Maricaulis maris: one gene and its partner. The protein of the gene in region 2 interacts with the protein of the main gene of each other region in a pairwise test. Links are inferred from orthologs where the notes say so. Each region holds a gene or a part of one and is shown on either strand. Other genes may lie near its edges.

Region 1 (11,742 bases), 2.0 Mb from region 2 along the record:
TGGCAACGGAAGCCAAGCTCGGCGAAGCTTTCCATGCGGCCAATGCCGCTTTTGCCGTTTTTCAGGGACTCGGTGACTTCCGCAGCATTATTGCCGATCGGGGAAATCACGCCGAGACCGGTGATGACAACACGACGCATGAGGCTCTCCTGGGTCAGGCCATTTCGCCGGGCTTGAACAGGCCCACGCGCAAATCCTTGGCAGTATATATGGTCTTGCCGTCAACTTCGACACGGCCATCGCCGATCGCCATGATCAGGCGGCGCTGGATGACGCGCTTCAGGTCGATGACATAGCGCACGGTCTTGCTCTCGGGCGTGATCTGGCCGGTGAATTTCACCTCGCCGACGCCGAGCGCGCGACCCTTGCCGGGATTGCCTTTCCAGCACAGGAAAAAGCCGACCAGCTGCCACATCGCGTCGAGGCCGAGGCAGCCGGGCATGACCGGATCGCCCTTGAAGTGGCATTCGAAAAACCAGAGGTCGGGCTTGATGTCGAGTTCGGCGATGATCTGGCCTTTGCCATGCTCGCCGGTCTCGTCGTCGATGTGGATGATGCGATCCATCATCAGCATCGGGGGCGCGGGAAGTTGCGCGTTTTCGGGGCCCCACATCGTTCCATTGCTGGAGTCGATCAGGTCGTTATAGCTGAAAGAGCTTTGGCGTTCAGTCATGTAGCCGATCAGTTGCGCCGCATGTGAAGGCGCTTGGCGATCACCGGGCTGGTCAAGAAAACCCGGCTATTTTCAGGCAGCCGGAAAGATCAGGGCAGAGCGGTATCATGCGCGACCGACGTGCTCAAGGCGGGGCTGCCGTCGGCATCCTCGCCGGTTTCGCCATCGAGCTCCTGCGGATACACGCCCCACAAGGTGTGGGGACGAACCCAGCCGCGAAAACCCTGCCCCTCGACACGGCACCAGCCGGTCCGGCAACGCTCGAGCGAAAGGATCACGCCGGCCTCGGCGACAGCCTCGATCGGCGAGCTGTCACTGTCGCGCGCATGCAGCGGCGTTTCCTGAAGCGTGTAGACCGAGCGGCGACCCGACAGGATGGAGCGGTGCATCCAGGTCACCTCGCCGTCGGGATCGCGCACGCGGCGCCAGTCCGGTGTCTCCGCAATCACTTCCATCGGCAGGCCGGCGCGCAGATAGCGCCAGGCAATCGGGTGCTGCGAGGACGGACCGGAACGACCATTGGCGACATCGACCTTGAGCGAAACAAAGCGCGGCACGGCCTGTCCGGACGGGGTGGCGGTATGTTCGCCATCCTGCGCAAGGGCCGGCGCAGCGCCGGGCGCGAGGCTCAGGCCGGTGAGCGCGAGGGCTGTGATGATGGCGCGGATCATGCGGAACTCCTTCACCGTCCAGCGTTGAACCGTTTCGGTGAATACGGGGTAAATTCCGCGCCGGCCTGTCAGCGCTCCCGCAATCGTGTTTCGGCATGGGATGAAATCTGCGACGGCCTTCCTATATCTTTTCCCAACGGGCGCGCCGGTACAGGCCGCGTGCCAGACATCTGGAGGGGATTCCATGAGTTTTCGTTTGGCCATAACCAGTGCCGCGGCCTTTCTGGCCGCCGGTGGAATAACTGCCGGCGCCGCGCAGGCCGCCACTGCCCTGCAGCAGGACGTGACCGCAACATCGACCGATATGGGCGATGGCATCCACATGATCTCGACCGGCATTGCCGGCAATCTCGCCATCCTGACCGGCGATGATGGTGTGGTGATGATTGATGATCAGCTGCCCAATACCGGATCGGTGATCGAAGGCGCCGTCGTCGAGATTGCCGGCGAAGGTGCGCCGCGCTTCATCGTCAACACCCACTGGCATGGTGATCATACCGGCGGTAATGCCCATTTCGCCGACCAGGGCACCACGATTGCGGCCCACCACAATATCCGGAGCCGCCTCGAAGCCGCCGATAATGACTGGATCCAGCCGTCGACCCTGCCGATCCTGACCTTTGGGCAGGACCTCACCTTTCACATGAATGGCCAGACCGTTGAAGCGGTCCACGTGCCGGCCGCGCACACCGACGGCGACGCCTTCGTCTATTTCCGTGAGGCCGACATCCTGCACATGGGCGATACCTTCTTCTCGGGCCTTTTCCCCTTCATCGATCTGGACGCGGGTGGAACGGTTGATGGCTTTATCGCTGCCATGGAAATCGGTCTTGAGCTTGCCGGTGACGACACCCGCATCATTCCCGGCCATGGTCCGTTGTCCGGCAAGACGGAGCTGCAGGCGGCACTCGACATGCTGCGTGAGGCGTCATTCCGGGTGCGGACCCTGGTCGAGGGGGGGGCCGATCTCGAGGCTGTACGGGCCGCCGAACCCCTTGCCGACTTCGACGCTGACTGGAGCTGGCGCTTCATCACCGCCGAGCGCATGCTCGAGACGCTTTACAATGACGCCGTCAGCAATGGTCAGTCCTATTCGCGCTAGGGCGAGCCTGACCAAGAATTAAAGCGTTCAACAGCTTCCGGAGAGGTCATGTCGCCGATAAGGGGGGCATGACCTCGTCCACACCTCCCCCGCTCCCGTCAGGACCAACCACCCTGCACACCCGACTGCGCAAACAACTCGGCTTCGCCGCCGGGCTTGGCGTCGGCTTGCTGCTGTGGCTGATCATCGCCTGGGTGACCGGCAGCGTCCTGCTCGGCATCCTGTTCGGCCTCGCACCCGGAATCGCGATCGGACTGGGCCTGCAAATGACGGCCCGGCGCTAGGCTGCGCCGCTTTGGCTCCCACAACCCGGACACTGCGGGTCCTTGTCCAGCTTCACCGTCCGGCTTTGCATCGACAGGCCGTCGAACAGGTGGATGCGGCCGTCCAGGGTCTGGCCGGCGCCGCAGATGTGCTTGATCGTTTCCAGCGCCATCATCGAGCCGATCACACCGGTCAGGGCGCCGACCACGCCGACGCGTTCGCAGGTCTCGGCATCGGGCGGGGTCTCGGGCACCCAGCAGCGATAGCAGGGGGCGTCCGGGCGGGCGTTGAAGATCGAGACCTGGCCGTCCCAGCGGCCGACGGCGCCGGAGATCAGGGGCTTGCCGGTGGCCAGGCAGGCCTCGTTCACCGCATAGCGCGTCTCGTAGTTATCGCAGCCGTCCAGAACCAGATCGGCTTTGCCGATCAGGCGCTTGGCGTTTTCGGAATCGAGCGCCTTGATGATGGATCTGACCTTGGTGCCCGGGTTCAGTGCCCTCAGGGCGCGGGCGCCGGTCTTGGCCTTGGCGGTGCCGATATGGCGGGTCCGGAAGATGATCTGGCGTTGCAGGTTGTCGACGGTCACCGTGTCGGCATCGATCAGGCTGATCGTGCCGACGCCGGCCGCGGCGAGGTAGAGCGCGGCGGGCGCACCCAGTCCGCCGGCACCGATAATGGCAACGTGGGCGCGGGCGAGGGCTTGCTGGCCGGGGCCGCCGATTTCCTTGAGCACGAGATGGCGGGCGAAGCGATCAATATCAATTCCAGAGGTCATGCCCCCTTGGTGCCGCTATTGGCGCTGCGCTTCAAGGGGGCAAACCCGGTTGGCCGCCGGTTGACGGCGCTTTGCGGGCTTGTTCGCGGCGCGAACAGAGGCACTCTGTCGCCATGTCCGTACCCGCAAACCCGACCCTGCCCGCACCCGCCCTGTCCGAGCACCAGGAACGCCTGCTCGACTGGCTGTCGAGCGCCCGTCCGAACGTCTTCCTGACCGGCCGGGCCGGCACCGGCAAGACCACGCTGATGCGTGAATTCCTGCGACGCGCCGGACCGCGGGCGGCGGTGATCGCACCGACCGGGGTTGCCGCGATGCAGGCCGGTGGCCAGACCATCCACTCCTTCTTCCACTTCCCGCCGCGGATGATCGGCGCCCGCGATATCCGCAAGGTGCGGCATCGCCGGGTGGTGCAGGCGCTGGAAACTCTGGTGATCGACGAGATCTCCATGGTCCGGGCCGACATGATGTGGGCGATCGACAAGGCCTTGCGGCTCAACCGCGAGCGCAACGAGCCCTTCGGCGGGGTCCAGGTGGTCCTGGTCGGCGATCTCGCCCAGCTGCCCCCGGTCGTGCAGGGCGCCGAGGCGGAGTATCTCGAATCGACCTTCGGCGGGCCCTTCTTCTTCCATCCGGACAGTTTCCGCGATGCCGGCTTCTCCTATGTCGAGCTCGAGGAGGTCTTTCGCCAGACCGACAGTTATTTCGTGGATATCCTCAATGCCATCCGCGATGGCGACCTGACCTCCGACAAGGCGGCCGACCTGAACGACCGGGTCACCGGTCGCTCGGGGCTGGAGGCCTCGCTGTCGCATATCGTGTTGACGGCCACCAACGAGACCGCCTGGCGCATCAACCAGGCGCGACTGGAAGGCCTGCCGACCGCGCACAAGGCCTTCGAGGCGAAGGTCGAGGGCCAGTTCGACCCGCGCCTCTTCCCGGCCGAGGAGCCCTTGGTGCTCAAGATCGGCGCCCGTGTCATGCTGACCCGCAACGACCCGCAGGGGCGCTGGGTCAATGGCACGCTGGGGCAGGTGGAGGGTTTTGACGAGAAGGCGGTGCGGGTGCGCATCGGTGATGTCGTCCACGCCATCGAGCCGCAGAAATGGGAGCGCAACGCCTATGCCTTCGACCCGGAGAAGCAGGCCCTGACCAAGACCACAGCCGGTGCTTTCACCCAGTATCCGCTCCGTCTCGCCTGGGCGATGACCATCCACAAGGCCCAGGGCCTGACGCTGGACAAGGTCTATCTCGACCTCGCCCGCCGCCTGTTCGCCCACGGCCAGGCCTATGTGGCCCTGTCCCGGGCGCGCTCGCTGGAGGGGTTGGAATTGTCACGCCCACTGACGCCGAGCGACGTGATCTCTGATCCGCGGATCTTCGATGTCACGGCTTTCTGTGATCCGGCTCCGGCGAGTGTGAGCGCCTAGGTTACTTTTGAAACGAAACCTAAAACCGTCATCCCACGGTGACCGCGAAGCGGGCATCCGGGGGACCCTTGCTTCCCCGTCAGACGGGCGGACGAGGTCCCCCGGATCGCGACGTGGTCGCGCCCGTGGGATGACGGTGGTTGGATTGTCTGATCGAACTCGAAGCGAGAATCCCGCCCCTTAGTCCTCGAACAGCGCCGTCGACAGGTAACGCTCAGCAAAGCTCGCCAGGATCACCACGATCGTCTTGCCGGCCATGTCATCGCGCTTGGCGACTTCGAGGGCGGCCTTGAGGGCTGCGCCGGAGGAGATGCCGCCGGGAACGCCTTCCAGCTTGGCCGCTTCACGGGCCATCGCGAACGCGTCGTCATTGGACACGGTGACCACTTCATCGATCAGGCCAGTGTCGAGAATGTCCGGCACGAAGCCGGCGCCAATGCCCTGGATCTTGTGCGGGCCGGGGGCGCCGCCAGAGAGAATGGGGCTGTCGGTCGGCTCGACCGCAACGACGTGGAAGCCGGGCTTCTTCTCTTTCAACACCGAGGCACAACCGGTCAGCGTGCCGCCCGTGCCGACGCCGGAGACCAGGACATCGGCCTCGCCGGCCGTATCGTTCCAGATCTCCAGCGCGGTGGTCTTGCGGTGGATCTCCGGATTGGCCGGATTGGCGAACTGGCTCGGCATCACGGCGCCGGGCGTGGCGTCGACGATCTCCTGGGCGCGTGCGATGGCGCCCTTCATGCCCTTGGCCGCTTCCGTCAGCACCAGTTCGGCACCGAGATGCTTGAGCAGTTTGCGGCGCTCGATCGACATTGATTCCGGCATGGTCAGGATCAGGCGGTGACCGCGTGAGGCGGCGACGAAGGCCAGGCCGATCCCGGTATTGCCCGAGGTCGGCTCGACCATGACAGCGCCCTCGCCCAGTTTTCCGGCCGCTTCCAGCGCGTCGATCATCGCGACGCCGATCCGGTCCTTGACCGAGGCCAGCGGGTTGAAAAATTCCAGCTTGGCCAGGATGCGGCCCTTGGCGCCGTGGGCGGCGGCGAGCTTTTTCAGCTCGACCAGCGGGGTATTGCCAACCGTCTCTTCAATCGAGCCATAGATGCGGCCGCGGCCGGGTGTGTCGGTCATGTCAGATCTCCGTTTGCGGGCAATGTAGGGATCGGGCGTGCGAGCGCCAGTGACGAATGTGTCAGCCGGGTCGGTCAGGCCGTGCCGGTCGAGCCGAAGCCGCCCGTCCCGCGTATCGTCTCGTCGAGGGCGTCGGCGACCTCCCAGACCGCCTGGGTGACCGGGGCGATGATCATCTGGGCGATCCGGTCGCCGCGATTGACGACGAAATTGGCCTTGCCGTGATTGATCAGGTTGACGTGGATCTCACCGCGATAATCGGCATCCACCGTCCCCGGTGTGTTGACGCAGGAAATCCCGTGCTTGGCGGCCAGGCCCGAGCGCGGCCGAACCTGGGCTTCAAACCCGGCCGGCAGGGCGATGGCGATCCCCACGGGGATCAATCGCCATTCGCCGGGCGGGATGGAGACCGGGGCGTCAGCCGGGATGGCGGCGCGCAGATCCATGCCGGCGGACTGCGCCGTCTCATAGGCCGGCAGGGCGAGGCCCTCATAATGATCGAGCGGTTTGATCTTCACGGGCACGGTCGGCATGGCGGCGTCCTGTCTGACGAGTGATGGGACGCATCAAAGCCAAGCTGGCCTGATTTGGCCAGTGCCTGACGCGCTAGTCGAGCGCCTCGGCGATGCGGGCCGCCAATTGTTCGGCGATCCGGCCCTTCTCGGCCCGGTCCCAAGCCTCGCTCCCCGCCTCGGTGACCAGCAGGACGGCATTCTCGGCCCCGCCCATCACATCGCCCGAGACGTCATTGGCGACGATCCAGTCACAGCCCTTGCGGGCGCGTTTGGCGATGGCGAGGGCTTCGACGTCATGGGTCTCGGCGGCAAAGCCGATGACCAGGCCGGGGCGGCCCTCGCCCATCTGCGCTATCGTTTTGAGAATGTCCGGGTTCTCGACCAGGGGCAGGCTGGAAAAACTGGCCTTGTCGAGTTTGAGCTTGCGGTCGGACGGCTGCGCAGGGCGCCAGTCGGCGACGGCGGCCACGGCGATGAAGACATTGGCCGGCAAGGCGGTCTCGACAGCCGCAAGCATGTCCCGCGCGGTCTCGATATGGATGGTCTCGACGCCGTCCGGATCGGGTAGGGCGGTCGGGCCGGCGACCAGCGTCACCCGCGCACCCAGAGCGGCGCAGGCCGCAGCAATGGCATAGCCCTGCTTGCCCGAGGAATGGTTGGAGATGAAGCGGACGGGGTCGATCGGCTCCCGCGTCGGTCCGGCCGTGACCAGGACGTGGCGACCGGTCAGCAGGTCAGGCATTGAGGAGGCTCATAACGGCATCGGCAATCGCCTCGGGCTCGGCCAGGCGCCCGGGGCCAAACTCACCACAGGCCATCTCGCCCTCGTCGGGTCCGACGAAATGCACGCCGTCGCCCTTGAGGGTCGCCAGATTGCGCTGCGTGGCCGGATGCTCCCACATGCGCACATTCATCGCCGGGGCCATCAGGACGGGCTTGTCGGTCGCCAGCAGCGTGGTCGAAGCGAGATCATTGGCGAGACCGTTGGCAGCTTTCGCCATCAGGTCGGCGGTAGCCGGTGCGACCACGACCAGATCAGCCGAGCGCGAGAGCTCGATATGGCCCATTTCGGCCTCGTCGGTGAGGTTGAAGAGCTCGCCATAGACCTTGTCGCCGGACAGGGCGGAGAGCGAGAGCGGCGTGACGAATTCACTGCCCGCGCGGGTCAGGATGCAGCGACTGGCAATGCCGCGCTTCTTCAGTGTCCGGATCAGCTCCAGCGCCTTGTAGGCAGCAATTCCGCCGCCAATGATCAGAAGAATGGATTTGTCGGCCACGTCACGCCTCCGCTGGTCGTCCCGTAGAGGTAAACCGTCAGCGGTGAAATCCCAAGGGATGCATCACCTCTTCTCCAACCCGTCGCTGACCTTCACCCATGCCTATGACGGCGCAGGATGTCTGGAGGCCGAACATGCCAATGCGGCCGGCTGGCTCTGGTCGGCGGGCGGTCAAACGCAAAACCGCAACTTCTCGAGCAGCGATGCTGTGCGGGCGGGTGAGCCGACCAATGTGCAAAACCAGTATGGTGCGGTCTCTCACACCACCGGAAGCTCAACGACCAACTACACCTTGAGCTACGACACCTCCGACAATCTGTCGGGCGATGGCACGCGATCCTTCAAAATGTGTCTGTCCCGGTTTCTTCTGTCCCGGTTTCTTCCGGCAACGACACGCACCGGGGGCGTCGCGGTCAGGGCGTCTGCGTCGATCTGGCTTGCGAAGGCCGGGCCCCAACCCAGGCGTTCCAGCGCCGTGGGCTCGCGGCGCGCCGGAGTGCCACCTGGCAGGAAGGCGGAGTAGTCGCGGACCATGGACCTACCAGAGCGCGGGGTCGTCGAAGGCGGCAACGCAGCGGGCAGGGCCGCGTAGCGGCGTCAGCGGCGCCTCGGTCAGGGATTGCGCGATCCAGCCCTGCGGCTGGTTGAGCGGCTGGGGCGCCGGCAGGTCGGCCGCCGAGACAGGCTCGAAGCCCACGCGGCCGTAGAAGGCCGGATCGCCATAGGTGACCGCGATGTCAACGTCCTCCCGCCGGAGCGCATCAAGGCCGTGGGCGATCAGCCGCTGCCCTATCCCCTTGCCCTGATGTGCCGCTGCCACGGCCACGGGGGCCATCATGAAGACCGTGCGCGGATCGCCCTCGTAGGTGAGGCGCGTGAAGAAGACGCCGCCGACAAGCGTGCCGTCCTCCCAGGCGGTGAACACGCGCAGATCCCCGGCGGGCGTCTCCGCGATCAGCCGGCGTGCGAGGGCGCCGATCAGCGCGCCTTCCTCCGCGCCCTCCGAGGCAGTGAAGGTCGACGCGAAGAGTTCCACAATCGCCTCGGCGTAGGTGGTGTAATCCGTTGAAGTGTGCATGTCTCTATCCTCTCTGGTGCTTGGCGGGGTCAGCCCCGCTCCAGCACGAACATTTCGTAGCCGACCTGCCCGCGCCCGGCCTCGAACACGTCGATCTCGCGGCGCAGATCGTCGAGGACACGGGCTCCCGCGAGACGCGGCTCGAGGGCGTCGAGCCGCGCGGCGAGCGGGTGGTAGTAGGTCTCCATCCCTTCCGGCCCGATGTCGAAATGGCCGATGACGCGGTAGCCCGCGCGCTTCGCCTGCGCGACGCGGGTCGCGGGCGTCGCCATCGCGGGGTATTCCGCGGCCCAGAAGGCGCGGACCGGGTCGTCGGGCGCATCGGTCCGCCAGACCATGTCGGAGAACACGAGAACGCCGCCGGGGCGCAGGAGCGCCCTCCAGTCCGCCAGCGCCTTCTCCACGCCGAGGATATAGGCGCTGCCCTCGGACCAGATGACGTCCCAGGGACGCTCGGGGGCCAGAAGTGCGGCCATGTCGACGTTCTGCACCTCGATCCGGTCATTGAGGCCGCGCGCCGCGATCCGCGCCCTGAGCTTGTCGAGCGCGACCTCGGCGGTGTCGGTGGCCGTGATCCGGGCCGTGGACGCCTCGGCCAGCGTCATCGTCGCCATGCCAGGGCCGCAGCCGATCTCGAGGATCGTCTCGGGCGCGAACGGCACCATTGTGAGCGCCCGGCGTGTCACCTCGGCCGTTCCCGGGCCCCACCAGTCGAGGTCAGAGAACACCTCCATGAACCCGGCCATGTAGGCGTCGTGGGCGTTCATGTCCTTGGATACCAGCGCAACCAGCCCCGCCTCCGCGCTGGAAAACCCCTGAGACATGAGCCAGGCGCGGTGCAGATCGGGCGCGACGCGCTCGACCTCTTCGTGCCAGTCCTTGAGGCTCGACTGTCCGAGCAAAGCCGCCAGAAGGTCGCGCGATCTGCTCTTCTCGGCGATCTCCGCGTCCAGCACGGCCAGGCGCTGGCCCAGCATCTCGCGGTCAAGCTTGCCATCGAGGCAGGCCTGACATTCCTGCAAACTCAGCCCGCCCGCCTGCAGCTGCTGCATCAGCCGCAGCCGCTGTCGGTCGGCATCGGTGTAGACGCGATAGCCGTTGGCTTGGCGCTTACCCTTCAGCAGCCCGAGTTTCTCGTAGTAGAGCAGCGTCGCGCGCGATAGCCCCACGCTGTCCGCCAGTTCTGAAATCTGCACCGTCCGCCGCCTTGTCCGCTCACACCGATTCTCGATCGTCGATATCGCCCTAAGGTGTGAAGCTATAGACAGGTCAAGCCAAATGGTGCTGCCACCGGATGAGCGCCTGCGACGGGCGCGGCAGGCCGGGGGCAAAGGAAGGAAGAACCCGACTCACCACCAATCGTGCTCATAGGATACGAATAATCTCGACTGCGTGGACCAGCGCGGGGCCGAGGCACATCGGCATGCCGAAGGTCGTCGCTTTTTGGGATCGGGAACAGGACGAGGAGGCCCGGCCGCGATCGATGCAGCCGGGCCGTTGTTCCTCACTCGGCGGTCAGCTGTGCGACGGCGCCGGTCCAGTCCTCGAGGTGGTAGATGTGTGTGATGAGGCCGTGGAATAAACCGGGACAGACACAATTAATCCCCCTCTACCGCAGCGCCACCGGCGCAAAACCCACCATAAACCGCTTGCCGAGAGAGCGCCGTATCCGGTTCTTCAGGTCAAGGGCGGCGCAGCCGCCGCTTCGCGGTTTCACCCTTGAGCTGAAGAACCGGATACGGCCGGCTGGCTGACAAGCGATCCATGGGTCGCCCCGCGCGTTGGCGCGCGTCACATCCAATTCGACCAGCCACAGAAAGCGCAGGGCGTGCCGTCGCGCCATCCATGCATCCAGGAGCGGAAATCTGCGGAAGAAACCGGGAAGAAACCGGGACAGACACAATTAATCCCCAGGAAAACCGGGACAGACACGATTATCGCGTGTCCGCGCCAGCGACCCGCAGCTCAGTCGACCAGGTGCCGGATCTTGTGGGCGTCCGAGGTCAGGGCCGCGCGCTTGTCCATGATGTGGCGGTAGAAGGCCCCCATCGACAACTCGACATCATAATGCGTGATCCGGGACAGGGCGGTGATGTCCGCAGCCTTGAAGCTGCGGCGGTCGGCCATGGCCAGCTCGACGATGCGGGCGAACATGTTGGAATAGGCGGCTGTGTAGACGTGGGCCGGGAATTCCAGCTTGGCGTGGCGGGATCCCATGGTTTCAACGGCCTCGTAGTAATGCTCGTCAAAACGGGCCGAGAACAGCTCCTCGCAATGGGCCAGCATGCCGGCCCGCAGATAGGTGATGTTGTCGGAAATCTCGAAATAGTGCGCGACGTCGGGGTTTCCGGTCAGGTGGTCGAAAACGGTCTCCAGCGCCGTTGCGGCGTATTTGACCAGTCGCGGCTTGAGATGCTGCACGCGGTCAATCACATCCTCGTCGATGAGAAAGAACTCACGCTGCAGGCTGCGCGCCTCGTCATTCATGATGAAATCCCTTGCCATGGTCGGGATAAAGACAGGGCTTTCTTGCGATTTTGTGTAAATCGGATCAGAATTTTAACTAAATGCCGCGGTTAGCGCAGCGCCGAGGGCGGCGGCGCCGGTCAGCCAGGCGAGGCGCAGGAACCAGGGTCTGATCCGCGGCCCGCCACCGAGTGACAGCTTGCCCGCTTTCAGCAACGCGCCGACCTCGGCCCAGTCGTCGATGGCGTCAGGCAGCTTGCGCATGGCATCATGCAGGCGACCCAGATCATCACCAAGATCGCGGATGCGGCCCTCCGGACCCAGCTCGCGTTTCATCCAGGCTTCGACAACCGGAGCTGC
Region 2 (11,911 bases):
TCTGATGACGTCGATCGACGAGCATAATCTGGTCCTGGCTCTTGGACCGGCCGGGACGGGCAAGACCTTCCTCGCCGTCGCCAAGGGCGTCGAAGCGCTTGAATCCGGGTCGGTCAGCCGGATCGTGCTGTCCCGCCCGGCGGTTGAGGCCGGCGAATCCATCGGCTTTCTCCCCGGCGCCATGGAAGAGAAACTCGCCCCCTACCTGCGACCACTCTATGACGCCCTCGCCGACCGGCTGAGCCCGAAAAAGCTCAAGGCGATGATGGCCGAAGGGCTGATCGAGATCGCACCTATCGGCTATATGCGGGGCCGCACGCTGAACAATGCCTTCGTCGTGGTCGACGAAGCCCAGAACTGCACCTACGGCCAGCTCAAGATGCTACTGACCCGACTGGGCTGGAACTCGACCATGGTGGTGACCGGTGACCCGGCGCAGACAGACCTGCTGCCGGACATGTCGGGACTCGGCCAGATTGCCGACAAGATGGAAGACTTGGAAGATATCGCGGTCTGCCGACTGGCCGCCGAAGACATCGTCCGGCACCCGCTCGTCGCAACCATGCTGACGGTTCTCTGAACCAGACGACTGATCAAAAAGACACAACAATCCACGCTGACTGAAGCGGCGCGGGGCTGGCTGGCCCCGCGCCGTTTGTCGTCGGGCCGGTTGTTATCGGACCGGTTGTCGTCGAGTCTCCGCTGAGCGACTATCGGAATTTGCGGAGACCGATCAGCTGCCAGCACAGAAAAATGAGCGTCGCCTGCAGACCGATTTCAAACCAGCCAACCACCCCGTTGTTGAAAGCGACATTCGACGACACCGTGATCCAGTCGATCCGGGCGATGATGAATGCCACAACCAATGCCGCCATTGCCCAGCTGCGTCGCATCAGGATCAGGATGAAGGCCACGGAGTAGGAAAGCGTGAAGGCTACAAAGCTGATCCGATTGACCAGCGCTTCTGTCCGCAGGAATTCGGCAAGGTCGAACCAGACCAGCTGCGTCGGCCACACCCCGGCCCGGCCGAGCGTTTCCATCCCGACCCAGTAGACCACATAGGCCATCTGAACCGAGGACAGAACAAGCAGGACGCGATAGACGACATCGCTGTTGAACAGCGGGGGAAACCGGCGGCCGCCCTGATCGGCGCCGGGTGTGGGATCGTGTAACTTGTAGTGCTTGAGGTGGCGCTTCAGATCAGGGCCCATTATTCGACCCTACGCTGCTTAATCAGCCTGTACAGCTTATTCGAATGACTCCTCCGGCGAAGCGGCCAGGATTCAGTGCAAGGTGATCGGCTTCTTGCGATACCGAACGAGGATGCGGAGGGTCAGGGGGTGGCGCTTTTCGGGATCCAGACCGAGCCGGATCATTTCCGCGCGTGCCCGCTCCCGCAGGCGTCGGGCCCGCAAATACTGGACCGCGACAAAGCCTGCGATGGCGAGATAAGCGACATATTCGGCCACGCCATACCAGTCCGGCAGGAAGACCCAGACCAGTAGCGCAGCAATCGCAGCGAGAATGATGTCGAGGGGCCAGTTCTCCGACGGGTCGAAGAAGGCCAGCACCGGAAAGATGGTGGGATCAATCTCGCCTTCCGGGTCGATCAGCTCGAGCAGACGCTCGAATTCCGCCGACTGGGTCGCCCAGATCCGGTTGAGGTGGCTGAGCTCTGTGTAGCGCTCGGCACTACCGGGCAGCTCGCGATTGAGCAGCATGCAGGCTCGCATCAGCCACTCACCGTCCTGCAAGCGGCCGGAGCCGACAAATCCGCTCATGGGCCGTCCCCATCGAGATCGCGAAGGAGATGGTCGAGCCAGGCGGCGGCCTGATCCGGCGTTTGCCGATCAAGGTCAACCAGTCGGTTGGCTTCGCGCATGGCTGTATCATCGATCGCCCCGACCAGATCCGACAAGGTCCCCACCAGGGCCGGATTGGCCGCGGCCTCCGGGGACAGCAGGATGACCGCATCATAAGGCGGCAGCACCGATTGCGGATCAGCCAGCACCAGGAGATCAAAGGCTGCGATCCGGCCATCCGTCGTATAGGCCGAGATCATGTCGACCTGCTCGTCACGCACGGCGCCGTACATGAAGGCGGCGTCCATCGCCCGGGTCTGCATCGCACCAAGATCATAGGTATCCCGCGTCATCACCCATTCGGGACGGGAAAAGACCTCAGCATCGCCGCCGACGGTCAATCCGTCTGCAACCCGCGACAGGTCAGCCAGGCTCTCAACCCCCAGCGCGGCGGCCCGTTCGCGGGCCATGGCGAAACCGTAGGCGTTCTCGAAACCCAGACCGCCAAGGGCGAGAATGTCATGCTCGGCGTAGAGCCAGCCAGTCATCTCGGCCAGCATGGCGTAGCGGTTGATCGGCTCCGGCCGGTTCATCACGGTCGCCCAGATGGTGCCACTATAGTCGATATAGACGTCGATCTCATTGGTCCGCAGGGCATCGAAGGCGATTGTCGAGCCGAGATTGTCACGCCGGTCGACCCGGGCGCCAGCCTCTTCCAGTCGCGTCTCGAGCAGAGCGCCGAGAATATACTGTTCAGTGAAGGCCTTGGCCCCGATTACGACGCGCTGATCGGCAAGGCTGTTGGCGACAGCCCCCTGCGCCGGACCCGTATTGGCGCCACGCCCGGGATCGAAATCGATGAAACGCGGGGCCACCGTGACGACCAGCAGGCTGGCCAGCGCGACGCCGACACCGGTCGCCAGTCCGCGCCGACGGTCCCGGGCGGCGACTTCGAGAAGCCGGATCATCTGGTCGAGGACGATGGCGAGACCGGTCGCGAACAAGCAGCCGAACAGGACAGAGAGCCAGTTACGGGTCTGCAGACCCGCAAAGATATAATTGCCAAGGCTCGATGCCCCGACCGGTGTCGCCAGTGTTGCGGCCCCGACGACCCAGACCACCGCCGTGCGCAGGCCGGCCACGATCACCGGCAAGGCCAGCGGCAGCTCGACCTGCCACAGGCTTTCACGGAGTGTCATGCCGATCCCGCGCGCCGCCTCGCGAACGACCGGATCGACACCTTGAAGACCGACGATCGTGTTGCGCAGGATCGGCAGGATGGAATAGAGCATCAGCGCCAGAAAGGCGGGTGCATACCCGATCGTGCCGCCCAGAAGCGGAACCATCAGTGCCAGCAAGGCCAGGCCGGGAATGGTTTGCACGACGCTGGCCGCATTGAGCACGCCCCCTGCCAGGCGCGGGCGCCCTGCCGCATGGATGCCCAGTGGCAGGCTGATCGCCAGCCCGACCAGGATCGCCGAGAGCGACAGCAGGACGTGACCGGCCAGCAAGTCGGGCAGCTCGGCCCAGCGTTCAGCGAGATTGACGTTCATCGCGCCAGCTCCGCAATCGCCTGCATCTGCCGCCGCGGGGTCTCCAGCAGGCCGGAAACATAGTCGTCCGCGGGCGCTGTCATCAGCGTATGGGGTGTCCCCTGCTGCACAATCTGACCCGCCCGCATGACCGCGACCTCGTCGGCCATGATCAAGGCTTCAGCCATGTCGTGGGTCACCATGACAGCGGCAAAGCCCAGATCCGCTTGCAGGCTTTTGAAGTCCTGCTGCAGACCATCACGCGTGATCGGGTCGAGCGCACTGAAGGGCTCGTCCATGAGGACAAGTTCCGGTTCGCCGGCCAGAGCCCGGGCAAAGCCGACACGCTGACGCTGACCGCCGGACAGCTCAGCGGGCATGCGATCGCCAAACTCACGCGGGTCAAGCCGGACGAGGTCGAGCATCTCCCGCACCCGCAGCTCGATGCGGGCACCGTCCTGTCCGGACAGGCGCGGGATAAGGCCGACATTCTGGCGCACGGAGAGGTGGGGAAACAGACCGTCCCCCTGCATCACCCAGCCGATCCGGCGTCGCAGGGCGACCGGATCGAGCGCGGCAATATCCTGACCACCAAAAACAATCGAACCGCCCGAAGTCTCCTCCAGGCGGTTGATCATTTTCAGAAGACTGGTCTTTCCGCACCCGGAGGCGCCGGCGAGCGCCAGCAGCTTTCCCCGGTTCACGCTGAGCGAGACACCCCGCACGGCCTCGATACCACCGGCATACGTCTTGGCGACGTTGCGGACATCAAGGACAAGGGGCGTCGCTTCGCTCAAAGATCTTCCAGATCGATATCCAGGATCGTGATCTCGAACGAGTAGGAGGTTTCACCCTCATCAATGATCTTGGACACGACGCCGAGACATTCGTCGGCAATGTGAATTTCGGCACACTCGTCGGGACGATTGCGACACTGCACCACCATCTCCGGGTTGAGCTTGGCCTGCAGGAACATCTGGAGCTTCGCGGCTTCCAGATTGGTCATGTTCTTGTTCAAGGGAGTTTCTCCGGTCGAGGGGATTCGAAATCGGCGCCAACTAAGCCCATGACAGGGGGGCGCGTCCAGTATGATGCTGTCCGTCACTGTGTACGCAATCGCAGCGAGACCGGGCTCAACCCGAGCTTTGCGGCAGGCTCTGGTCCATGCTCCGGGCCGGATCCTTGCCGCAACTGCCGACGACCTTCGCCGGCACACCCGCCACCGTACAGCCGGCCGGAACGGGCTCCAGCACCACCGAGCCAGCCGCAATACGCGCCCCGTCACCGACCGTAATATTGCCAAGGACACGGGCACCGGCACCGATCAGGACACCCTTGCCGATCTTGGGGTGACGGTCCTTGTGGGCAGCCCCGGTTCCGCCCAGCGTGACTTCATGCAGGATCGAGCAGTTGTCACCGACCACAGCCGTCTCGCCGATCACGACCGAGGTCGCATGGTCCAGCATCACGCCCCGGCCGATGCGGGCCGCAGGGTGGATATCCAGGCCGAAGCGCTCACCGACCCGGCTCTGAAGATGGAAAGCCAGCGTCTGGCGCCCCTGATGCCAGAGCCAGTGCCCGACACGGTGGGCCTGCAGGGCGTTATAGCCCTTGAAGTAGAGAAAAGGCTGAAGAAGGCTCAGACAGGCCGGGTCCCGCTCATCAATGGCGATCATGTCGGCGGCGGCCTGCTCGACGATATCGGGATCGCCGGCAATCGCCTCCTCGGCCACATCCCGCGCCAGCATCGCATCCAGCTGGGCATCGGCCAGCTTGGCGGCGATCCGATAGGCCAGCGCGTCCGAGAAGGTGTTGTGCCGCAGGATGGCTGCGTTCAGAAAGCTCGCGAGGATCGGCTCCTCAGCCGCTGCTGAGGCGGCTTCAACGCGCAGACGGGCCCAGATGGACTCGACGCCGGTGCGCGCGTCGACGGCGGTTTCAACTTCGCTCAGCGGCATCACGCTCTCCTCGTCCCTTGGTCCAGCATCGCGGCGGCCAGATCATCCTCCAGCTCACCCTCACGAGCCATGTAGTACGCTTGCAGCAGCATCGCCACTGTCAAGGCGTCCCGGATCCTGCCCGATTTCACCTCGGCCAGCGCATCACGAAAATGTATGTGACGAATGCGCAGCGCTTCTGTTCCGTCGGGCTCGGCCTCGCCGGGCGTCAGGCCGGTGGCAAGAAATCCGACCGCACACTCATCCGTGACCGAGTTGGAAAGGTCCATCCGCAGGATCTCCCGCCAATGCTCCGCCCGATAGCCGGTCTCCTCGCGCAGCTCACGGGCCGCGCCTTCGAGCGGGTCCTCGCCGAGCGGGCCACCGCCCTCCGGGATTTCCCAGCTATAGCGGTCCTGCGGAAACCGGTGCTGTCCGACGAGGACGATATGGCCATCTGGCAAGACCGGCAGGATGGCGAGGGCCAGATTGGCGAAGCCGACCACGCCGTAAAGACCGGGCTCACCATCCGGGCGCGTGACCGCATGCTCGGTCAGGCTGACCCAGGGATTGCGGTAGACTTCCTTGGTGGCGTGCACTTGCCACGGGCCACGCATCTTGCTCATGGGGCACCTTTTCCTGCTGCCGCCCGTCTCAGGGCTAGGCGTGTTGGGGGCGACCGGACAAGCCTGCCGACGATCGTCCCTCACCGCCCTGTTGCAGCATCCCGGCCAGACGTCGCTTCCTTGCCGCGAGGCGCGCCATCAGCGTGAAAGCGGCAGGCGCGAAGATCAGGGCCAGCAGGGCCGAGCCCGCGACGCCGCCTACCATCGCCGCCGCAAAGGGCAGCCAGAAACTGTCACCCGACAGGATGAGCGGGATGAAACCACCGATCGTGGTCAGCGTGGTCGAGATGATATGCCGGGTCGCGTCCATGACGGTGGCCTGGACCGCACCCGCCTCCAGCGCAACGGCAGCCGGATTGGCCCGCAGCGCCGACAAGACCACGATCGCACCATTGATCGACAGCCCCATCAACCCCATCGAGCCGACAATGGCGTTGAAGCCAAGCGGTGTCCCGAAGGCCCAGACGCCGAACATTGCCAGACCGACCGACAGGAAGGCGACGATGAAGATGACCCCGGCATAGCGGAAGGAATTGAAGGCAAGCACGACCGACCCGATCATCAGGACCAGCAGCGGCACGGCGGTCCCGAACAGACCGGCCATCGCACTGCCGCGCTCGGCCGCCTCACCGGCCACCTGCAGTTCATAGCCCGGCGGCAGGATGATGCCGGCTGCATCGAGTGCACCAAAGAAATGCTCCAGCGCCGGCGCCGGAAGCGTGTAGGGATCGAGATAGCCATAGATCGTGTTGACGCGGCGACCGTCCTCATGCGGGATCCGCGCGACTTGAGGCGCCAGGACCACCTCCCCCAGCGCCGCCATCGGCGAGGACAGGATGTCCCGACCCGGAGCCGCAAGAGGAGAGGCGGAAACGGATGAAAGGCTGGACCGCCGGGAGTCACGGGCAATGACCCGAACCGGCAATTCCTCAACGCCTTCCAGCACGCTTCCGCCCACAACGCCGTCCAATTCGCCACGCAACCGGTTGGCGAGGTCATCGAGACGAATTCCGGCGAGTTCCGCAGAGGCTTCATCGGCCATGATCCGGGCCACAGGCTCCCCCATTTCCAGCAGGGCGAGCGTGTGCGTGATCGTCGGGGTCTGCGCCAGGACGGCGCGGATTTCATTGCCCAGCCGGTTGAGCTCGGACAGCTCCGGCCCGACGAGGACCAGCTCGATCGGGGCCGGGATGGGCGGTCCCTGCTCGAAGGGCAGGGTCAGCAGGCGGGCGTCGGGAAATTCCGACATCACGCGGCGTTGCAGGTCCGGCAGGATACGGGCGGTTGCCTCGGGCGACACCGTCCGGACAAAGCCGGCGGCATAACTCGAGACGCCGCTCGTATTGCCGACCACGTTGTAATACGTACGCGGCGCGCTTTCGCCGATGACCCAGGAGACACGATCAACACCCTCATAGGACTCGATCAACGCCGAGGCCCGCTCCGTCTGCCGTCGGGTTTCCGCAATCGAGGTCGAAGACGGCAATTCCAGCGAGAGCTGGAACATGTCGCGTTCGGTTGGCGGAAAGAATTGCATCGGCAAGGTCGACGCGGCCGCGAAGCCGGCAATCGGCAGCACGATCCCGCCGACAAGTCCCGTCCATGGCCTGCGGGTGATCGCGTCAAGCACGGCAGGATAGAAACCGGCCAACGGTCCGGCACCGATACCCTGACGCCAGAAGCGGCGGGGACCATCGGTGATCGACGGATCATCGAACCAGGCTGCGAACGCACCGACCACGGTCATCGCCAGGATGAAGGAGGAAACAACCGCAAAGATCACCGAAATCCCAATCATCGAGATAAACTCGCCCGCGGCGCCCGGCATCAGGGCGATCGGCGCGAACGCGAAGACGGTTGTCAGTGTCGACGCCAGCAGCGGCGCAAAGAGGTGCCGCAGGGCCTTGTCGAGTGCATCGACCGGCGCCGCGCCGCGGGCCCGCATCAAGCGGTATTCGTCTACGACCACGATGGCGTTGTCGATCAACAGACCGAGCGCAACAACAAGCCCGGTCACTGACATCTGGTGCAGGGGCTCGCCATAGAGACGCGTCAGGATCAACACGGCCAGAACAGTCAGCGGCAAGGCCGAGCCGACGATCAACGCGGCGCGCCAGCCCATCATCAGGAAAAGAACCGCGAACACGATCAGCGCCGAGTAGCCCAGATCGCGCGCCAGTCCGCTCAGGCGGCTGTCGACATAGTCGGCCTGCCGGAAGATGGTCTCGACCTCTACCCCGGGAACCGACGCCGCAAACGCGGCGACGACCGCATCGGCCGAAGCCGACCAGGTATCCACGCGCAATTCGGGCTGCAGGTAGGCCGCGACAAAGACCGCACGCTGACCATGGGTCGTCGCCAGGGCTTCGACCGGCGAACGTGCGCCTTTCTCGACGTCGGCGACATCGCCGACACGAATGAATTCGCCATCAGGCCCCTCCCCCAGCGCGATCGCCCGGATCCGGTCCAGCCCGTCAAACTCGCCGGCGATCTCGACATTGAGATCAACGCCTCCCGCGCGCAGCTCTCCTGCCGGCGACTTCGAGTCCGCACTCGCCGTGAGCCTTGCCAGGTCCGCCATGGTCAGACCGAGCGCCGCGAGCGTATCCGGATCGGCCAGGATCCGGATCTCCTCCTCGACCTCGCCGTAAACCGCGGTCTCCTCCGTACCGCTCATATTGCGTAGCTGGGATTCAAGGTCAGTCGCCAGCCGTGAGAGAATGGCGAGGTTTTCCTCGCCGCTATCACCCCAGGTCAGCGAAACAATCATGGTTGCCGCGCCGAGATACTGACGCCGCACATCCGGCGCGATCACGCCCTGCGGCAGGCGCGGGCGGACGCTTTCAACCTGTTCCCGGATCTGGGTCCAGGCCTGGTCGACCTGGGTTTCGTTGAGGTCCTCGCGGATCTGCAACTGGATCACCGACACACCCGACCGCGAATTGGAACTGGTCTGGTTGATCTCGGCCAGTTCGTGGATGGCGTTTTCCAGCGGCTCGGTGACCAGTGCTTCCACCCGCTCCGCAGAGGCGCCCGGGAAAGCTGTGACCACAAGACCGAACCGTTCGGTCAGGGATGGATCCTCCTGGCGACCCAGCGACAGGAGCGCCCCGAAACCCGCGGCGACCAGAAGGATGACGGCCAGCGCCGTCAGGCGTGAGTAGCGATAGAAGAGCGTGCTCATTGGCCCCGCCCCGCCTCGCCCGCCGGCACGACATGCTGTCCCGGCGTTATCCGCTGAAGACCGGAGGCCAGCAGCAATTCACCGTCTTCGACGGCACCGCGCACATAGATGCGCTCAACTTCGATCCGGACAGTTTCGACGACGCGCGGTTCCAGCCGGTAGGCCCCATCCTCATCGGGCGCGAGGACATAGACCGACCACAGGCCACGGCGCCCCTCGGCAAGGGCGGCTGTCGGCACCCAGAACCCATCGGCTCCGATCGGCGTTTCCACCGCCAGGCGGACGATCTGACCGGCGGCGACCGGTTGGCCCGGCTCGAGGTCGAAGACAGCCGTCACCGTCCGGGTCTGCCGGTCCACGACCGCGGAGGAGGCCCGAAAATGGCCCTCCACGGGCGCTACCTGGCTATCGACAGCAAAACGCACGGCGTCCCCGGCTCGATAGCGGGCGGCAACAGATTGCGGAAGACCGACACGGACCTCGAGTGAGTCCAGTTCAACCAGATCGAGCAGGGGTTGCCCCGGTGACGCGATCGCGCCTTCATCCCCTCGCCGCGCTGTGACCACACCGTCGAAGGGGGCCGTGACGACGGAAAGATCGAGCTGGATCCGCAAGGCATCCGCAGCAGCGGCGGCCGCGTTTTGACGCGCGAGGGCGGCCCGGGTCGAGGTTCGAACCTCGTCGAAACGTTGTTGCGAGATGTGGCCGCGCTCCAGCAATTGTGCCTGGCGGGTCTCCGTATCCCGCGCCAGGGCTGTCTGGGCGGCGGCCTCGGCGGTCTGGGCATCCGCCGCGGCGATCTGCGCCTCCAGAGCGCGCACATCAAGCCGGGCCAGAACGTCACCTTCGACGACACGGGCCCCCACATCCACAAGAACCTCATCAATGCGCCCTGCCCGCTCAAAACCGAGCGCACTTTGCCGGCGCGCGGTGATCAGACCGGGAAAGAACTCGGCAATCCGGGCGTCCGGGTCATAGGTCGCGGTTATCGCTGAAACGCTGATTGGCGGCGGTGCGCTGGCGACGAAGTTGGCTTCGGCCCGCAAGGCCGTCACCCCGAACACCAGGATGGCGACCAGGAAGGCCGCAAGGCCGACTGCCATTCCGGCACCCAAAGGCCGTTTGTAAAGAGACATGTGAACACCCTCGCCCTGTCATGGACGAGGATATAGGGCGATAAATGCCGTTTGAGAAGTGAACGCCGTTCACATTTTCAAAAAATATTTATGACACGTCCTTTGTAAGCCCGCGCATGATCATGTCGGTGTGCAGATCGATCACTGCATCCAGGGACACATGTTCCGACCCCGGCATCCCGTTTGGAAAGTCATCCAGAGAGACAATCAGCATGGTCAGTCCATGCAGGCTGGCCCAGACACTCTTGGACGCGACACGTGGATCGACTTCGCGGAACGAGCCTTCGAGCTGGCCGGCCTGGATCATCTGGACCAGTTTTTCCTCGGCCTCGAAAGCGACTTCTTTTTCGTCGTGGATATGCGGCTTGCCGGTCACCGACGGCGAAAACGCCATCATGTAATGATTGGGCTCCTCGGTACCGGTCTCGATATAGGCCCGCATGCAGCGCGAGCAGAGCTTGGCGGTCTCGCCGCCTTCTTCCATCGCCGCATGGATGCGCGCGAGCAGACGCTCGAAGAACATCTCCCGGATCGCCGTGAAGAGATCGTCCTTGGACGCGAAATACTTGTAAATCGCCGCCGGCGAGTAATCGATCGCCTCGGCCAGGCGGCGCATGGAGATACCTTCCTCGCCATCCGACGTGAAGATTGCCTCCGCCGCATCAATGATGGCTTCACGCACCTTGCGGCGGCGACGGTCGGCCGGCGTATCATCTTCAAAGGCGATTTCAGCGTTCATGCTTGCAACTTACCCCACACCCACTCACTTTGAGTCCGGTCCCCGACAACAGGTATACCGACCACGGACCGTCAAGGTCAAAGCTAGTCTCGCAGCCATCAGGTCAGTCATCATAATGAATGATACAGCTCTTCCTCCGTTTCCGGCTCCCGGCGAGCGTCTTGCGCCATGCCATCGCAGTCCGGAAACGCTTGCGCTTTTGACCCGTCGTCGCTCGGCAACCGCGATTACCATGGCCGAACCCGGGCCCTCGCCGGACCAGGTCGAGCGTCTGCTCGGCATTGCGGCGCGCGTCCCCGATCATGGCAAGCTGACGCCGTGGCGATTCATGCTGTTCGAGGGGGAGGCCCGGTCCGATTTCGGCCAGATCCTGGGCAAGGTGTTCGCGGCAGCGACGCCGGACGCCGGCGAGGCCCAGATTGCGTTCGAGACGAACCGGCTGAACCGGGCACCACTGGTCATTGCCGTGATTTCAAACGTTCTGGAGAAGCACAAGGTCCCCGAATGGGAGCAGATCCTCTCGGCCGGAGCTGTCTGCCAGAACATGCTGATCGCCGCATCGGCGATGGGATTCGGCGCCCAGTGGCTGACCGAGTGGTACGCCTATGACCCCCAGGTCAAGGATGCGCTCGGCCTGCGCTCGGGAGAGCGTATCGCCGGCTTCATCTACATCGGCTCGGTCACCGAAGAGCCCGTCGAACGCGCCCGCCCCGCGGCGCATATCGACCGCTGGGACGCCTAGCCGGACGGCGCGGCAGCACACCGGTACGCGGCCAGCGTCCGCCCCCTCTCTGGCGGCCCATCAAGACTCTGTAATCCGATCCGCATGATCGGCAGGGTTTCTGTATGCAACCGATCTCGATCCGTATCGACGCCCCATTTGACCGGCGGCGGGTCCGAGGCATGCGCGGGATCAACCACAGGATTCGGTTACACCCGAAATGCTGGACGCAAA

What was found.
Region 1: the proteins of cysE (region 2) and cysK interact in binary tests that used the Escherichia coli proteins (3 or more experiments, as listed by UniProt). The link is inferred for Maricaulis maris from one-to-one orthologs.

What each region holds. Positions count from the first base shown.
Region 1 is NZ_AP027270.1:3,124,319-3,136,060, forward strand. What follows is about bases 4,072-6,834. They hold cysK (cysteine synthase A), read right to left. Parts: upstream 6,047-6,834; coding sequence 5,096-6,046; downstream 4,072-5,095. Other genes in these bases: AAA969_RS14960 (ATP-dependent DNA helicase), read left to right, coding at 4,072-4,915; dut (dUTP diphosphatase), read right to left, coding at 6,121-6,579. Outside these bases: fabB (beta-ketoacyl-ACP synthase I), read right to left, coding at 1-140; fabA (bifunctional 3-hydroxydecanoyl-ACP dehydratase/trans-2-decenoyl-ACP isomerase), read right to left, coding at 155-673; AAA969_RS14940 (SH3 domain-containing protein), read right to left, coding at 763-1,344; AAA969_RS14945 (MBL fold metallo-hydrolase), read left to right, coding at 1,529-2,446; AAA969_RS14950 (hypothetical protein), read left to right, coding at 2,515-2,730; AAA969_RS14955 (HesA/MoeB/ThiF family protein), read right to left, coding at 2,727-3,485; more of AAA969_RS14960, read left to right, coding at 3,599-4,071; AAA969_RS14985 (hypothetical protein), read left to right, coding at 7,897-8,361; AAA969_RS14990 (GNAT family N-acetyltransferase), read right to left, coding at 8,377-8,916; AAA969_RS14995 (MerR family transcriptional regulator), read right to left, coding at 8,946-10,112; AAA969_RS15000 (hypothetical protein), read right to left, coding at 10,526-10,759; AAA969_RS15005 (protoglobin domain-containing protein), read right to left, coding at 10,882-11,403; ubiB (2-polyprenylphenol 6-hydroxylase), read right to left, coding at 11,476-11,742.
Region 2 is NZ_AP027270.1:1,089,818-1,101,728, reverse strand. The notes cover bases 3,381-6,312. They hold cysE (serine O-acetyltransferase), read right to left. Parts: upstream 5,293-6,312; coding sequence 4,468-5,292; downstream 3,381-4,467. Other genes in these bases: AAA969_RS05000 (efflux RND transporter permease subunit), read right to left, coding at 5,932-6,312; AAA969_RS05005 (NUDIX domain-containing protein), read right to left, coding at 5,292-5,897; AAA969_RS05015 (DUF3126 family protein), read right to left, coding at 4,128-4,352; AAA969_RS05020 (ATP-binding cassette domain-containing protein), read right to left, coding at 3,381-4,131. Outside these bases: AAA969_RS05040 (PhoH family protein), read left to right, coding at 1-580; AAA969_RS05035 (hypothetical protein), read right to left, coding at 711-1,211; AAA969_RS05030 (hypothetical protein), read right to left, coding at 1,284-1,781; AAA969_RS05025 (ABC transporter permease/substrate-binding protein), read right to left, coding at 1,778-3,355; more of AAA969_RS05020, read right to left, coding at 3,352-3,380; more of AAA969_RS05000, read right to left, coding at 6,313-9,081; AAA969_RS04995 (efflux RND transporter periplasmic adaptor subunit), read right to left, coding at 9,078-10,217; AAA969_RS04990 (TetR/AcrR family transcriptional regulator), read right to left, coding at 10,306-10,956; AAA969_RS04985 (nitroreductase), read left to right, coding at 11,189-11,698.